2 regions of the Oceanobacillus locisalsi genome follow, and region 1 is predicted to be linked to the other one. Evidence: a T-box and tRNA genes for the amino acid it is inferred to sense, from the RefSeq annotation. Region 1 holds a T-box; the other holds one or more tRNA genes.
The links. The T-box of region 1 lies ahead of ACFQ19_RS05085 (valine--tRNA ligase). A T-box ahead of a tRNA ligase gene usually reads a tRNA of that ligase, here a tRNA-Val.

Region 1 (8,581 bases):
CTGAAAAAAGAACGGTTCAAAAGATAATAGATGCTTATGATTTCGGACTGGTCGGGATTGATTTCATGTTCTCTCATGACGGAGAATTCATTTTTAATGAAATTGAAGATGCAGTTGGCTCACGTACGTTGAGCATGCTTAGTAATATTAATCTTTTGGAAAAATATGTTCATTTTATAAAAGAAAACTTGCGGTCAAACCTAAAATAGCTATGCGAAAATATCCGCATAGCTATTTTTAATTACTGCTTCAACTCTGCCAAACGGGCTTTTACTTTCGCCTGTTTATCCAGATAATCTTTTTCTTTCTGCTTTTCCTCCTCCACCAATGATTCCGGTGCTTTGCTGATAAAGCCTTGATTCGAAAGTTTCTTCTGCACTCTTTCCACTTCTTTATCCCATTTTGCGAGTTCATTTTCCAAGCGGGCAATTTCTTTATCAAAATCAATTAAACCTTCTAAAGGCAAGAAGATTTCCGCTCCGGTGACAACAGATGTCATTGCTTTGTCCGGCGCTTCGATGCCTGTGGCGATCTGCAGGGAACTTGGATTACAGAAACGTTCTAAATACTCCCGGTTCTTCTCTAATTCCTGCACAAGTGCTTCATTTTCAGCAGAAATAAGCATCTCAATCTGCTTCGACATCGGCGTATCCACCTCTGCACGGCTGTTACGTACCGATTTGATAATGGCAACTAAGCGCTGCATTTCCGATACGGCTTTTTTATCATCAAATGCCGGATTTACTTCTGGCCATTCACTGACGGTAATAGAAGCTCCTTCATGCGGAAGCTGCTGCCAGATCTCCTCAGTGATAAACGGCATAAATGGATGCAGCATACGCATTGTCTGATCTAAAACATGCGCCAAAACAGAACGTGTTGTTTTTTTCTTTGTCTCATCCTCGCCATATAACGTCAGTTTTGCCATTTCAATATACCAATCACAAAATTCATCCCAAATAAAGTTATAGAGATGTCGTCCTGCTTCTCCAAATTCATATTTATCCGCATTTCGTGTTACGTGATCAATCGTTTCATTCAAACGGGATAAAATCCATCTGTCTGCAACGGTTAAATCTCCTGTTAAATCAATATCCTCATACGTAAAACCTTCCATATTCATCAGAGAAAAACGGGAAGCATTCCATACTTTATTGGCAAAATTCCAGGTAGACTCAATTCTTTCCCAATGAAAACGCAGGTCCTGGCCAGGTGTGGATCCCGTCATTAAGAAATAACGCAGGGAATCAGCGCCATATTGGTCAATGACATCCATCGGGTCTACCCCGTTACCTAAGGATTTACTCATTTTTCTTCCTTCTGCATCACGAATTAAACCGTGCAGCAACGTATCTTCAAACGGGCGTTCATCCATAAATTCTTTCGATTGGAAAATCATCCGGGATACCCAGAAGAAAATAATATCGTAGCCTGTTACTAATACATTCGTAGGAAAATAACGTTTCAGGTCCGCAGATTCTTCATTGGGCCAGCCCATCGTAGAAAACGGCCATAACGCAGAGGAAAACCATGTATCCAATACATCCTCATCCTGCGCCCAGTTTTCTATATCAGCAGGAGCTTCTTTACCTACATAGATTTCTCCTGTTTCTTTATGATACCAGGCCGGAATCCGGTGCCCCCACCATAATTGTCTGGAAATACACCAGTCACGAATATTATCCATCCAGTTGAAATATGTTTTTTCAAATCGGTCCGGAACAAAATTTACTTTTTCCTCCGGTGATTCCTGCATGCTTAAAGCGGAAGATGCCAGTGGCTCCATTTTGACAAACCATTGGGTGGATAAGTAAGGTTCAACAACGGCGCCGCTTCTCTCCGAATGCCCAACTTGATGCGGACGTTCTTCGATTTCAAACAGCACATCCTGCTCTTGCAGGTCTTTAACCAGCTGCTTCCGGCATTCAAAACGGTCTAACCCCTGATACTTGCCGGCATTTTCGTTCATCGTGCCGTCTTCATGCATCACCAGCACACGCTCTAAATCATGACGGTTGCCGATTTCAAAGTCATTCGGGTCATGGGCAGGTGTTATTTTTACTGCACCAGAACCAAGTTCCATATCTACATAATCATCGGCAACTATTTCCATTTCTCTTCCTACAATCGGCAGGATAACCGTTTTACCGATCAAATGCTGATAGCGCTCATCTTTGGGATGAACAGCTACTGCAGTATCCCCGAGCATGGTTTCCGGACGGGTTGTCGCAATTTCAATAGTCTCTTCACTATCTTTGATAGGATAACGCATATGATAAAATTTCCCCGGGATTTCCTCGTAAATTACCTCTATATCGGATAGTGCTGTTTGCGTGGAAGGGTCCCAGTTAATAATATATTCCCCGCGATAGATCAAACCTTTTTCGTAAAGACGGACAAACACCTCACGAACTGCATCCGATAAACCGTCGTCTAACGTAAAACGTTCACGGGAATAATCCAAACCAAGTCCGAGCTTTTCCCACTGCGAACGGATGAAGTCAGCATATTCTTCTTTCCATTCCCATGCAGTTTCTAGGAATTTTTCGCGTCCAAGCTCATAACGGCTCGTTCCCTGTTCTTTCAACTTTGCCTCTACTTTTGCCTGCGTGGCAATTCCTGCATGGTCCATTCCAGGCAACCACAAAACATCATAGCCCTGCATGCGCTTCATACGCGTAATCGTATCCTGCATGGTTGTATCCCATGCATGCCCTAAATGCAAACGGCCTGTAACATTTGGCGGCGGAATAACAATCGAATACGGTTCCTTTTCAGGATCATCTTTCGCTTCAAAAAATTTACCATCTAACCAAAATTGATATCTTCCTGCTTCCACTTCTTGCGGGTTGTATTTAGGAGGAAGCTGATTTTGTTCATCTGACATGTTAAAAACCTCCTTGGTTCATGTAACAAAACTTTCCCGGAAAACGTAAAAAAACCTTTTCATCCTTATAATAAAGGACGAAAAGGTATATTTCCGTGGTACCACCTTTGTTTGCTTATGAAAAAGCTTTACAGCTTAAGTAAGCACACTCAAGGTCATGGATATCGGCTGACAACCGGAATCTCCTACTGCCTTTTCAGAGATTCTACATCCGAGACGACTTCAAGAACAACCTTCCCGGGAAATTTCCACCACGTGATTTCCCTCTCTTAAGAGCGTTTATTCTTTACTACTTCTCTTCAACGTATCCGTATGTTTTCCTAGTAATATTTATTTTATCTGTTCCTCTAAAGAACGTCAACTACATTCTTTTGCATGTACCGATAAATAGGCGTTCGTCCAGTCCATATAAAAAAGTATATCTATATTATTGACACACTTTTTAGAAGTTTATACATACCATAATATATCACATTCCAGAAGTTTAACTTCATGCAAATAAACAGGAGGAGAGGAAAATGTCCCGTTTTTATCGTTATCGGATCCCGCCATGGGCTAGAAAATGTATTTTCGTTGCGGAAACAGTTGTGACGCCAATTATGATTTTTCAACTTATCCGCACACTTTTTTTACCCACTACACTGGATATTTTAATACTTGCTATATTGATTGGTCTGGTGATTGCCTTTTACCTGCAGTGGATTTAGTCCGGCTGTTCCTCTTTTGACTCATACGTTTCTTGAATAAATTCTACCCAATTCATCGCAAACTCCAAACGGCGGAATTGCTGCTGCAGCTCTTTCACCTGCGTTACCATCGATTTCTTGGTACGGCGTTCTGTATAATTTTTTAATACACTTAAATATGAGGAAGGATTTAATAAATAAACCGAAATAAGCTGCATTTCCTTTACAGTAAGGTGATTGGTTTTTTGATAAACCGTAAATGCTTGTTGTATGGTTTTCTCCGGCTGATTATAGGCACCTGTCAATGTCCGGAAATAATGGGATAAATCGCGGGCCGGATGCTCCAAACTACCCGCTTCCCAATTAATTAAATAACCGCCTTTGGAATGGGTATCATCGACCCGCTGATGACATAAACTTGCAGACCATAAAATCTCCGTTTCTTCCTCCCCATAAATTTGTTCCAGCTTTTCCTGCAATAAACTTACAGCATGGCATAGCCCTTTATAGTGGGTGCAATATAAAAGTTCAAACGGAGACATGTATTTTCTGCTTTCATAATCTGTGACACGTACCTGAAATTGTTCCAAAGACTGTTCGCAAAAGTTGGAAAAACCTTGAAAAGACGCTTTCAGATGTTCTGATTTAATACGGCTGGTCTGCCTCGTTTTTTTATGGATTTGTGCCAGTGTCTGCAGCGTCCGCTCTATATGATACGCAGAATCCGTCATTTCAGGAGAATCAATCCAGGGTGTTAAATAATAATAAAAGTTCTCTTCTTTATGGAAAAATGTATTATCCCGGGTTAAATAAACAGGTAAAATCTCCGTCACATTTTTTTCACGGGCAATGTGATAGACATGCTGCCAGTCTTCTATTGTCTGCTCGGTTAAAAAACTCCGCTTCAATGCATATTCCTGCATACCATCAAATACTTTTACAACTCGTTCGGTCTGTTTTTCGATACTGACAGGATAGATATGATATGCTTCCAGCACTTTCTTCCATATATTCATCACGTGTCACCTCCAGTTGAAGTCTTTTTTTCCCCGAATAAGTCAAAATAAGCCTATGTAAAACTGCTGCACAAATAATCTTATCCATTATTTGCGCAGTGTTTTTTATTTATGATGATTATTTATCAAGGAGAACAGTCTGTAAATTCCCGCCTTAATATAGTGAGTAAGAAGGTAATTTTACTTTATGGAATATAAAGCAGCTGTCCTTCATTGACTTCATAATCAGCGTCTAACTGATTATGTTTGATTAATTGCAGCGGGCTGACGGCAAAACGTTCGGCTATTGTATCAATCGTATCGTTTTCCTGAACAATACATAACCGCATTTTGCTATAATGATTCTCCTCCGCTTCCCGGAAAATCTCTGTTAATATGGAATCACTTTCGGATCGTGCTTCTTCTTTTTCCTGTGTGACAACCTCTGTGATTTCTTCTTCCCGAGATGTGTCTGAATAGACTGCATCTTCTATATAATCAATGAGCTCAGACTCATCCGTCCCGCTCCACCCTGTTTCTTCCTCTATTCCTTCCACTTCTTCGATCAGCACCGACTCTGCCGTATCATCCATTTCCAAATTCTCTTCTTCCGGCTTTTCCTCTTCCGTTTCTTCCTCGGAAATGGTTGCTTCGGAAAGGGATTGAAAATAATCAGAAAGCGGCTGTGATTTTATTTTCCACCGATCCGGATCATTTTCATCCTGTTGTTCGGATACCGGTTCCTCTTCTGTTGTTATCTGTTCCGCTGATGTCAGATCCTCTTCTGTCGTTTCCTGCTCTGTTGACGTTGTTTGTTCATGACGTGTTACTATTTCTTCCGGATGTTCTATTTCAAATGAAAATGTTTCTCCCACTTGTTCTGTATCAGCTTCTTGTGACTCTGGCTCCTCTTCTTCCGGACGGTAGACCTCATCTTCCAAAATTCCCTGAATTGCTATCTCGGCAGTTATTTTTAAATTGTCCGAATCGGATAAATGATAATCAAAGGACTCAATTTGTACCGTGACGTCCTCAATATTTTGAACTCGTTGAGGGGGAACGGATATATCTACCGGAAATTTATGTGTAAATACATAGAGCCCATTCACCTCTCGAATACTTTCCACATACCGTTTTGCTTGAATCTGATCAAAATCAAAAATTTCTTCTTCTTCACCTCCTGCATCCACCTTTTGGTATTCTCCTAGAAGTTCAATATTGCCGCGAATAGAAATATAGTTATCTAATGATTCGATAGTAATTTCCGGCTCAATGGAAATGCCTCTGATTTCTTCTACTTCCTGTCCTTTTTCAAAAAAAAGCGATTCTTCCAGTTCAAAAATAAATGAATTAGAATCTGCGGACAAATGTATTCCTCCTCTCGCAAACAGTCCAGATGCGAATCATTCGTTATCATTTATATGATTGGAAGAAGCGGAATATGCCAAGAAGAAAAAGACAGCTTGGAATACATATCAATAAACTTTTCTGCATTAACTCAACTTGACCACTAAAGAATAAGTATATAAACCTTGCTGTTTCAGGTTAAACAGACTCCCTATTATCACACTTGCTTTTCGTTAAAGCGACCTTCAATTTTTGAGCAGGGTATGGTGTATAGCTCCCACTCCGGCCAAGCCCTCCGCTTTCCGACGTACAACGGTCCGCCGCAGCGGCAGGCTTACACTTCACCTTCTCTTCTTCAATTGTATGGAAAGGAAATTACTTTTTAAGGTACGAAAGTTGTTACTATTCACAGCCAACTTATTTGGCTTCATCAGAGCTCCTCATCAAAATCAACTAAATTTAGAGGATAATGACCGCTACGGAAAAACATTCCGCTTTCCGCCCTAGCGGTGGCTACCCTTAAAACTTAATTTGTCTACCATAAATTTTGGTGAAGAGCTCTGAAAATATATTATTTTTATTTGGTGGCTGTGAATAGTAACCGAAAGTTGAGCCATTAAAAAAGAAATCCAAACGGTGGTGTTTGGATTTCTTTTTCTAAATGAACTTATTATCTATTTTTCAATCTTAGAAAATGCTGTATGCACTGCTTCTATTGTTTTTTCAATATCTTCATCGGAGTGTGCCGTAGATAAGAATAATCCCTCAAATTGAGATGGCGGCAGGAAGATGCCTTCTTCAATCATGGCACGATAATATTGCGCAAAGTAATCCAAATTAGAAGACTGCGCGGTTTCAAAATCAACGACTTCCTGATCTGTGAAGAAGACGCCGACCATGGAACCGGCACGATTGATATGAAGCGGAATATTATATTTATCGGCTGCCTCGCGGAATCCTTCAGTAAGCCGGTCTACCTTCTTATTAATCTCTTCATAAGAAGCTTCTGTTAATGCAGCTAAAGATTCATATCCTGCTGTCATTGCTAACGGGTTGCCGGATAATGTACCAGCTTGATAAATCGGTCCAGTTGGTGCAATTTGTTCGATAATTTCACGTTTTCCGCCATAAGCGCCAACAGGAAGACCGCCGCCGATAACTTTGCCCAGACAAGTTAAATCAGGTATTACATCAAAATGTCCCTGCGCACTGTAATAGCCCACGCGGAATCCGGACATGACTTCATCAAAAATAAGTAAAGAGCCATGCTGTTCTGTAATATCGCGCACATTTTGTAAGAAACCTTCTTTTGGAGGTACCACGCCCATATTTCCGCATACAGGCTCCATAATCACTGCCGCAATTTGATCGCCAAACTGTTCAAAAGCAAGCTTCAGACTTTCTGTATCGTTATAAGGAACGGTAATGGTATTTTTTGCGATATTCGCCGGAACTCCTGGACTGTCTGGAAGTCCGAGTGTTGCGACACCAGAACCGGCTTTAATCAACAGAGAGTCACCATGGCCATGGTAGCTTCCTTCGAATTTAACAATTAAATCTCTTTTGGTATAGCCTCTTGCCAGACGAATCGCGCTCATCGTAGCTTCTGTTCCGGAATTGACCATTCTTACCATTTCAATAGAGGGCACACGGTCGATAACCATTTTTGCCAGCTGGTTTTCCGTCAGGGATCCAGTCCCCAAACTTGTCCCTTTTTCTACAACTTCTTTTAAGCGTTCTGTAACACGTTCATCTGCATGTCCTAAAATTAACGGACCCCAGCTTAATACATAATCAATGTAGGTATTGCCGTCAACATCGGTGATTTTAGAACCTTTTCCTTTGTCCATAAAAATCGGATCCAAGCCTACTGATTTAAATGCGCGGACAGGGGAGTTCACTCCGCCTGGCATTAAATCAACAGCTTCCTTATAAGCATCTACTGAATTTGTATTTACCATGCAAATCCTCCTTTAATTCTCTTCCTGCAACCATTTTGCCACATCTTTTGCAAAATAGGTAATAATTAAGTCTGCTCCTGCACGCTTCATGGATAACAATGTTTCCGTCACCAGTTGTTTCTCATCAATCCAGCCGTTTAAAGCCGCTGCTTTAATCATAGAATACTCTCCGCTTACATTGTAAGCAACAACTGGAACATCGAAGTTATTTCTTACTTCCCGCATTACATCCATAAAAGAAAGACTCGGTTTGACAATTAAGAAATCAGCGCCTTCTTTGATATCAGACTTCGCTTCACGAATAGCCTCCAGACGGTTGGCCGGATTCATCTGATACGTTTTCCGATCGCCGAATTGCGGAGTGCTGTCAGCTGCATCACGGAACGGACCGTAATAAGCAGATGCATATTTTACCGCATAGGACATAATCGGAATATGATGGAAACCAGCCTCATCCAAAGCATGACGAATAACTGTTACAAAACCGTCCATCATATTGGAAGGAGCAATAATATCCGCGCCTGCTTTTGCTTGAGAAACAGCTGTTTTTGCTAGCAGCTCCAGCGAAGCATCATTAGCTACGTCTCCATTTTCAATGACGCCGCAATGTCCATGAGACGTGTATTCACATAAGCAGGTATCTGCAACAACGAGCATTCCCGGATAAGCGTTTTTCACGATGTTTGTTGCTTCCTGAATAATACC
Region 2 (8,581 bases), on a different contig from region 1:
AAGAGGAACATCAAGAATTTCACTAATCTCCTTTAGTGAAAATTCTTCTAAATACCGGAGCATGATAATACTTCGATATCTAGATGGAAGCTGCGAAATTTCATGGTGAATATACCGTTTCAACTCTCTGCTTTCGGCTTCTTCTCCTGGAAGACGCTCTGTACTGGCAAGCTGCGAATACATATCCAAACCATCTGTTCCCTTCACTTCCGCATCAAGGTGAAAATCCGGTTTACGCTTGCGCATACGGTCAATCGTTAAATTGGTAGCGATACGGTATAACCATGTCGAGAACTTTCTATTCTCATCAAATGAATCAATATTCACATACGCACGTATAAATGCTTCTTGTGCAATATCTTCCGCTTCGTGCTTATTACCAAGCATACGATAACAATGCCGGTATATTTTATCTTGATAAAAGGTTACTACATCTGAAAAAGCAGACTGATCCCCTTTTTTTACTTGTATAATTTGTTTCTTTATAAATTGGTCCATTTCATTACCTCCGCATGATGCGGTACTCTCTATACGAAACAACCGCTTGTAAGGTTTCACTTAAAAAAAGAATGTTTATTTTTTCTTGGGCAGGGTATATCTAATGATAAGTATACTAAAAAAGGAGTGAAATTTGTGGACAAAAAGACATTATTTACTGAAATTGAAGCATGCAGACAAGAAATGCTGGCGTTATCCGAAGAATACGGATTAGACTCCGAATCTGTTTTAACGAAAAGCGAAAAGCTGGATGCATTAATTTATGCTTATTTAAAAAAACCTTCTTAGATAGATACGTATGCCTATTTTTAAAGACATGTCCTGTATGTCTTTTTTTGTGACAAGGTTTCTCCACAATCATCTATATGTACTTTTCTCCAATTAAATATATATCTATGATAATAATATCTTATTTTTCTCCACACTTCATTAATCATTTTCATTTTTTATAAGAAACTTAAAAATATTTGAAAGATAGTAACGGTGTTTCTTTCATCTCAATTCCAAATAAAAAAACCGATTTACAATGCGACGTATTGCAAAGCGGTTCTTCATTATACTTTCTCCTATGCATCTTTTAACTTGTTTCCTTTTCTTCAATCACTATTTCTCCGCCTATAAATGGAGACAGTGTCAATGCTTTAATACCGGCTTTCTCCCAAGCATCTGCTAATTGTTCTGCTGCTTCCTTGGAAGGCATAAAAGCAATACCACAATCACCGCCTCCAGCTCCGGAAGGCTTTCCAGCACCTCCCAAGTCTTCTGCTAGACGGCATAAGACTGCTAAATCCGGGGTTTCAATATTTGTATCAGCTGCTTTTCCTACTTGATTCAAAGCTTTCCGATTTGCCTTTATCCCTTCAAACAATTGGCAGGAAGCATTATTTTCAGCACCTGTCAAAAATTGAGTGACAGCTTGTTTACTATCTTGCAGAAAGGTCTGATAGGCTGTTGCGTTATTTACTTTTAATAAACTAACCTGATTCACTAAATCTTTCGTCGATGCAGCACTGCCTGTCCAGCCCACACAAAAATAAACATTGGCAGGTAAAGTAATTGGATTGGTTTTATAATACTTCCAATCCTTCGCCACGACTTCAGAAATAGAATCCGCTTCACGGTATGCTTCTAACAGCCAATCAGCCTGAAAGGAAGAAAATTGCAACAACCCGCCATAAGTAGATGCTGCTATATCTGCGCCTGATCCATTTCCTTGTGTTATCACATGAGATAACGCAGACAAGCGAAAAATCGTATCTTTTTCAGCCAATTCAGGAGCCTGAAAACGCAATACTCCTGCTACAATAGACGTAACAATAGCTGCACTCGAGCCTAAACCATATTTCACTCCAGAAGCATCGTCTAATTCACTGCGCGTAGATACATGCATTGGGCGGACAGGCAAACCTTGTTCTTCCAAATAACGATAAGTAACCCGGAGTGCGTCCTTTACAAAAGACAACCGGGAATCATCTGATTCAATATGTATATCTGTCTCTCGCCATGACCAAGGAACCTTATGAAGGGAAAAGTCCGATAACGTCAACTGGTGACTATCCGCTTCCGATACTGTTGCATAGACAAATCGGTTAACAGCCATCACTGCCAGGTCCTGGTAAGGCTCTAATACGGCAAACTCTCCCGCTATCATTAATTTCCCCGGTACTTTGACTGTGATTGATTTGACCGCCATATTCTCCCTCCTTACATATAACTGATTCCGCTTCCTGGTTTGCTAATAATAATATCTTCAACGCCTTCTACTGCATTGAGACGTGTTTTTATTTTATCTTCATCTTCCGGAAGATACAGCACTTTTACATTTGGTCCGGCATCAATCGTAAAGAAGGCAGGAATTCCTTGTTCTCTCAAGCCCTGTACCGTCTGCATCACCCGCATCGTGTTATCTTGCCAATAAGTAAAAGGCGGATTCGCTCCTAAGGTCGTTGCATGCATTCGCAAACAGTTTGCCTCCGTAACGCTCCCCATTTTCTCAAAATCTTTATCAGCAATAGCCTGTTTTATTTCCTGCAAATCCTTTGCTGTTTGCTCCAGCCAGCCGGCATAAAAAGGAGAGGTATCTATGGTTCGACGCATCCCCTCTCTGCTTGAAACCTTTTTCACTGTTTTGGACAAAACCACTGCAGCAATGCGGATATTCCAATGAGACGCATCAGCAACTTGAATAGCATATGAATCCAAACCGTCTTCACGTTCTCCCATTTGCCATTCCACAAAACCTCCATAGATGGAGCGGGAAGCAGATCCGGAACCTTGACGGGCCAATCTTGATAATTCCCTGTCCTCCAAGGAAAGCCCGATTGCTTTGGTACTTGCCGCAGCCAATGCCGCAAGACCGGAAGCAGAGGAAGCAAACCCGGCAGCAGTAGGAACATGATTCACAGATTGAACCTGTGCATAGATTTCCTTTCCAGAAAGAGCTCGTACCTTATCTAAAAATACCGCTATCTTTGTGCGTGCATCTTCTTCTGCGCTTTGTTCATTTAAGATAAAGGAATCCTCTGTCAGGTGTTCCTGAAAATGCACTGTTGTCTCTGTGGAAAAACCATCTAATGTCACGGAAAGGTTGCTATTTGCAGGAAGAATCAATGACTCGTTCCGCTTTCCCCAGTACTTAATTAAAGCGATATTCGTATGTGCTCTTGCTGTTGCTTTCATATTTGAATCCCCTTTTCTATCTGCAATCCCTGAATCATTCTGTTATCCCATTACACGCAGCTGTAAGCAATGAAAAAACTTGTACGGAATGAAATGACCTTTTATTTCTTTAAAACAAATGGCCAGACCGCTGCTGCGCCAAACCGGCGTAATTTTTCTGCCAGTTGCTTGGAATGAACTTCATTTTGCGCAAGGGCAATGATACAGCCGCCATTTCCGCCGCCTGTTAATTTTGCCCCTAAAGCTCCTTCTTCACGGGCAAAACGGATTAATTTATTTAATCCAGCATCACTTACGCCTAATGTTTCCAATTCTTTTTGTGCTTCATTTAGCAGTTGCCCTAAAAACTGCTTACTCGCTTTTTCTAAAGCTTCTTTTGCATGATGCGTTAACTCCCCGATCCGCTCTATTTTAGAATGGATACGATGTGGAGCTGTTTTTAATAAATTTGCTACAGATTCAACCGAAGTACGAGTATCTCCAAATCTGCCGGAATCTGCCACAATAAAATGAAGGTCTTCTCCTAATTCAATGTGTTCTACAGGATTGTCCTTTTTATACCATACCGGTTTGTCCGAAGTAATGGTCAAAGTGTCCAATCCACTAGGCGCTCCGTGTGCATAGGTTTCTGCCACATTTGCTAATTTCAGCAAGTCTTCTGGCGAACATTCCCTCTCACAATAATGGAATAAAGATCGGATAACAGAAATAGCTACAGATGCACTGGATCCAAGCCCTTTCCCCGGAGGCACAGAAGAATTAATCCGTATCAGCAAATCTTTATAAGGAATCCCAAGATATTCACAAGATTTGGAAACACATTCCACAATCCCTTCCAACTCTTTCGGAGCATGCTGCAATGGACCATGATAAAAAGTACTATCCATTTTCACCGTTCCTGGAACGTACTCAATCTCCGTCTCTACACCGATCAAAGGAAATGGAATAGCAATTGCCGGCTGTCCGTGTACAACCGCATGCTCTCCAATTAAAATGACCTTACTATGAGCTATGCCGATAGCTGTTTTCTCCGATGCTGTTACTTTTTCTGCACTACTCATTTTTTATACTGTTCCACCAATTCTTCAGCTTTTCCCACACGGATTTCTTGTTGTTCTACTAATTGTTTTGCTATCACATCAATCATCTCCCCAGTTGCTCCTCCAGCTATTGCAACAGAACGTGAATGAAGAGCCATATGCCCTTTTTGAATACCATCTGTCGCCAATGCCTTGAGCGCTCCAAGATTTTGGGCAAGACCGACTGCCACAATGACTTGCGCAAGTTCCTCTGCTGATTCAATATGCATAATGGACAAAGAGAAGTCAGCCAACGGATGCACACGGGTCGCGCCTCCGACCGTTCCTACAGACATCGGCAGTTCTATTTCACCAACTAAGTTCCCTTCCTCGTCTTTTGACCATGTGGTCATAGAACCATAATGTCCGTTTCTGGCGGCATAAGCATGCGCTCCAGCCTCTACGGCTCGCCAATCATTGCCTGTCGCTATCACGACAGGATCAATTCCATTCATAATTCCTTTATTATGTGTCACAGCACGATATGGGTCTGAAGCAGCAAATTCATACGCATGAATAACACCGTCTCTTACCTCTTCTCCAGCAAATGTACCTGTCTGTAACAAATGTGGAGGTATCACGCATTTAGCTGTGGCAAGGCTGCGATCTGCATAATTCGATAAAATACGCAGATATACTTTTCCTTTTGTTATTTCTTCCACAATCGGAGCGATAGATTCTACCATCGTGTTAATCATATTTGCTCCCATTGCGTCACAGGTATCTACATAGATATGCATTACCAGCATTTTGCTATATGACGACGCATCCTCTTCATTGAGAATCCGGACATCTAAATCTTTTACACCGCCGCCCCGTCGAACAATGCTTGGGTAAGCATCATCAGCAGCTTTCATTAAAAGTTCTTTTTGATGAAGGATTTGTTGCTCTGCTTCTTGAAAATCCGGACAACCGACAACCTGAATCTGTCCAATCATCCGTCTCTCTTTCGACTCTGTTTGAAACCCGCCAGCCTCTCTGACAATCTTTGCAATATGGCTGGCAGAAGCAACGACGGACGCTTCTTCAATAGCCATCGGCACAACATATTCTTTCCCATTTACTAAAAAGTTTAATCCTAAACCAAAAGGCAGCTGATAGGTGCCAATAACATTTTCAATCATATTATCAGCTTTTCCTACTGTAAGCGCATCTGCATCAGACACATTCTGCGTTTCAGCTTCTGTTAAAGAAAAGGCTTCACGCAATAGTGCCCGTCTTTCTTCTACTGTCATATTATAAAAACCGGGTATCCTTGAAGAGGTCATGCCTAGCTCATCCTTTTTATTTATCATATCTAAAAATATACTTTTTATTACGAAGTACTAAAAGAAACTATTTTGATTATAACACGAATTCCACCGTTTTTTCATTTTGAAGATGTTTATTTCGTTACTAGAACAAATACTTGATGCGATGGTCAAGCCCTGTCTTTTTTCAGTGAAACAAATGAAAGAAACAGCATTCGTTAAAGCTTATCTATAAAACGAAACTTCATTCAGTGGGAGTTTTTGTTTTTCTCCCACTGAATGATTAGTTGAGTGATTCAGGGAGTTAGCGCCCGTTATCTCCCGTCTAAAATACATTTACTCTCTCTTTATTTGGAAGCGGAAATTTTACGGGCGGTTCTCCGTGATAAAGAAAAAAACGAGATAAGCTTATCCCGTTTTTCTGTGTGCTCTATACTTGTCATTCTTGTAATGAGCCATGAAGGATTCGAACCTTCGACCCTCTGATTAAAAGTCAGATGCTCTGCCAACTGAGCTAATGGCTCCCATTATATATCTTGCCGAGAATAAAAAAGGCATAAAAAAAAGGCTGGGCCACCAGGATTCGAACCTGGGGTGCACGGGATCAAAACCCGATGCCTTACCGCTTGGCTATGGCCCAACAAAAATCATGGTGGAGGGGGAGAGATTCGAACTCCCGAACCCTGAGGGAGCGGATTTACAGTCCGCCGCGTTTAGCCACTTCGCTACCCCTCCGTCATATTGTTAACCATATTATAAATAACTATACATAAAAAATGGTGCCGGCCAGAGGACTTGAACCCCCAACCTACTGATTACAAGTCAGTTGCTCTACCAGTTGAGCTAGGCCGGCGTGATGATGGAGGATGCAGGGCTCGAACCTGCGACCCCCTGCTTGTAAGGCAGGTGCTCTCCCAGCTGAGCTAATCCTCCAGAGCATAATATGTATGCATGTAAATGCCGCAAAAAAATGCGTGCTTTATATATTTTTTTATTAAAAATATTGGTGACCCGTACGGGATTCGAACCCGTGTTACCGCCGTGAAAGGGCGGTGTCTTAACCACTTGACCAACGGGCCATGATTGCTACTATGAGGTGTTTTTGAAAATATCTCTCGCAAACTGACGAATTTTATTATATCGAGGAACCAACCGTTTGTAAAGAGGAAAATGAAAAAAACTTTATTTTATTCCCAAAAAGATACACAAGCACCATCAGCCCCTATTTTAAGGCTTTGTTAATGATAGCATTTTATACAAATTTTCATCTTTTCAACTCGTTTCTTCTATATAAAAAGAAAAACAGGTTTTACCTTTATCACCTGGTACTAATCCGTTATAATAGAAAGTAAGTAAAATGTTGAATGGAGGAAAAGTATGACAAAGCTATTAGAAGGTAAAAATATTGTTGTAATGGGTGTCGCAAATGAAAGAAGTATTGCATGGGGGATTACCAAATCGTTACATAATGCCGGGGCTAATCTTATTTTTACAAATCGGCAGGAAAGATCCTATAATAAGTTAGTAAAACTTTTAGAGAAACATGAAATAGAACCAAAAGCGATTATCTCGTGCGATGTTGCATCAGATGAAAGTGTTAAAGAAGCTTTCCAGGAGATAAAAGAAAAAACCGGAGTCATTCATGGCTTGGTTCACTCTGTTGCTTTTGCAAAACGCGAAGATTTACAGGATGAATTTGTCACTACTTCCCGCGACGGCTTCCTGCTGGCTCAAGAAATCAGCGCTTATTCCTTAGTCACAGTAACAAATGCTGCAAAGGAATTGATGACAGAAGGCGGTGCAATTGTGACACAAACTTATATCGGGGCAGAGCAAGTCGTTCCCGGCTATAATGTCATGGGCGTTGCCAAAGCATCTCTGGAAGCAAGCGTACGCTACTTAGCTGAAGATGTAGGTAAACACGGAATCCGTGTGAATGCAGTATCAGCAGGCCCTATCCGTACACTTTCTGCAAAAGGGGTGGCTAACTTCAATGAAAAAGCACAAGTTGTTGAAGAAAAAGCTCCATTGCGCCGTAACATTGATCAAGACGATGTCGGAGATGCTACGTTATTCTTCCTGAGTGATTTAGCACGCGGAATCACTGGAGAAGTATTGCATGTCGATGCCGGTTTCAATATTATTGGTGGTTAACTCGCTTACAGACATTAAAAACTGTCTCTCTTTCAAAGGAGGGACAGTTTTTTATTGGAAAAAGAAAGGATTCATTTGTGTTTAACGTTTTATTATAACGGGAATGAATCATAATGTAGCCTTCGGAAAGGTTAAAAAATAGCTTTTGAAATAAGATGAATTGAAAAATATACAAAGGGGTGGAATAAAATGTATAATTATATACAGCATTATATTAACGGTCAGTGGGTCGATTCCACTGGAAACGAAACAATTGATGTGATTAACCCTGCAACAGAACAAAAAATCGGTGAAATCAGCTCCGGTACAGAAGAAGATCTTGATAAAGCTGTTCAAGCTGCACGAGATGCTTTTCCGGCGTTTTCACAAACAACTCAAGAAGAGCGCGCTGCATTGTTAGACCGCATTGCAGATGAATATGAAAAACGAAAAGATAAATTTATTGAAGTAATTATGGAAGAACTTGGTTCTCCAATTAATTTTACTACCAATGTGCAGTATCAAATGGGATTAAATCATTTCCGTACAGCTGCCAAGCTGGTACGTGATTTTGCATTTACCGAACAACGAGAAAATTCCTTTATCCAAAAAGATGCGATTGGTGTGGCTGGTTTAATCACACCATGGAACTTCCCGACAAATCAAGCATCCACAAAATTGGCAAGTGCGTTTGCAGCAGGAAGCACAGTCGTATTAAAACCATCTACGGAAACACCTTTTGCCGCTGTCTTACTCACCGAAGTATTTGAAGCCGCCGGCGTTCCTAAAGGAGTATTTAATTTGGTGAACGGCACAGGCTCTACCATTGGTAATGGTATCAGCAATCACCCGAATATTGATTTCGTATCCTTTACTGGTTCCGGCGGCGTAGGTACGAAAATTATGGAAAACGGCGCTCAAGATATTAAGAAAGTTTCCTTA

Region 2: it encodes a tRNA-Val, which carries the amino acid that the T-box ahead of ACFQ19_RS05085 (valine--tRNA ligase) is inferred to sense. The anticodon was not compared.

Annotation. Positions count from the first base shown of each region.
Region 1 covers NZ_JBHTKK010000003.1:186,385-194,965, forward strand. The annotation lists gene ACFQ19_RS05080 (ATP-grasp domain-containing protein) at 1-209, shown strand, start outside; gene ACFQ19_RS05085 (valine--tRNA ligase) at 242-2,887, opposite strand; T-box leader at 2,958-3,199, opposite strand; gene ACFQ19_RS05090 (hypothetical protein) at 3,406-3,594, shown strand; gene ysxE (spore coat protein YsxE) at 3,591-4,589, opposite strand; gene spoVID (stage VI sporulation protein D) at 4,775-5,935, opposite strand; gene hemL (glutamate-1-semialdehyde 2,1-aminomutase) at 6,590-7,876, opposite strand; gene hemB (porphobilinogen synthase) at 7,889-8,581, opposite strand, start outside.
Region 2 covers NZ_JBHTKK010000017.1:44,798-53,378, reverse strand. The annotation lists gene sigW (RNA polymerase sigma factor SigW) at 1-498, opposite strand, end outside; gene ACFQ19_RS13595 (Spo0E family sporulation regulatory protein-aspartic acid phosphatase) at 634-786, shown strand; gene ACFQ19_RS13590 (phosphomevalonate kinase) at 1,076-2,191, opposite strand; gene mvaD (diphosphomevalonate decarboxylase) at 2,203-3,177, opposite strand; gene mvk (mevalonate kinase) at 3,279-4,238, opposite strand; gene ACFQ19_RS13575 (hydroxymethylglutaryl-CoA reductase, degradative) at 4,235-5,524, opposite strand; tRNA gene ACFQ19_RS13570 (tRNA-Lys) at 5,958-6,030, opposite strand; tRNA gene ACFQ19_RS13565 (tRNA-Gln) at 6,075-6,146, opposite strand; tRNA gene ACFQ19_RS13560 (tRNA-Tyr) at 6,157-6,241, opposite strand; tRNA gene ACFQ19_RS13555 (tRNA-Thr) at 6,284-6,359, opposite strand; tRNA gene ACFQ19_RS13550 (tRNA-Val) at 6,367-6,439, opposite strand; tRNA gene ACFQ19_RS13545 (tRNA-Glu) at 6,511-6,585, opposite strand; gene fabI (enoyl-ACP reductase FabI) at 6,884-7,660, shown strand; gene ACFQ19_RS13535 (aldehyde dehydrogenase family protein) at 7,850-8,581, shown strand, end outside.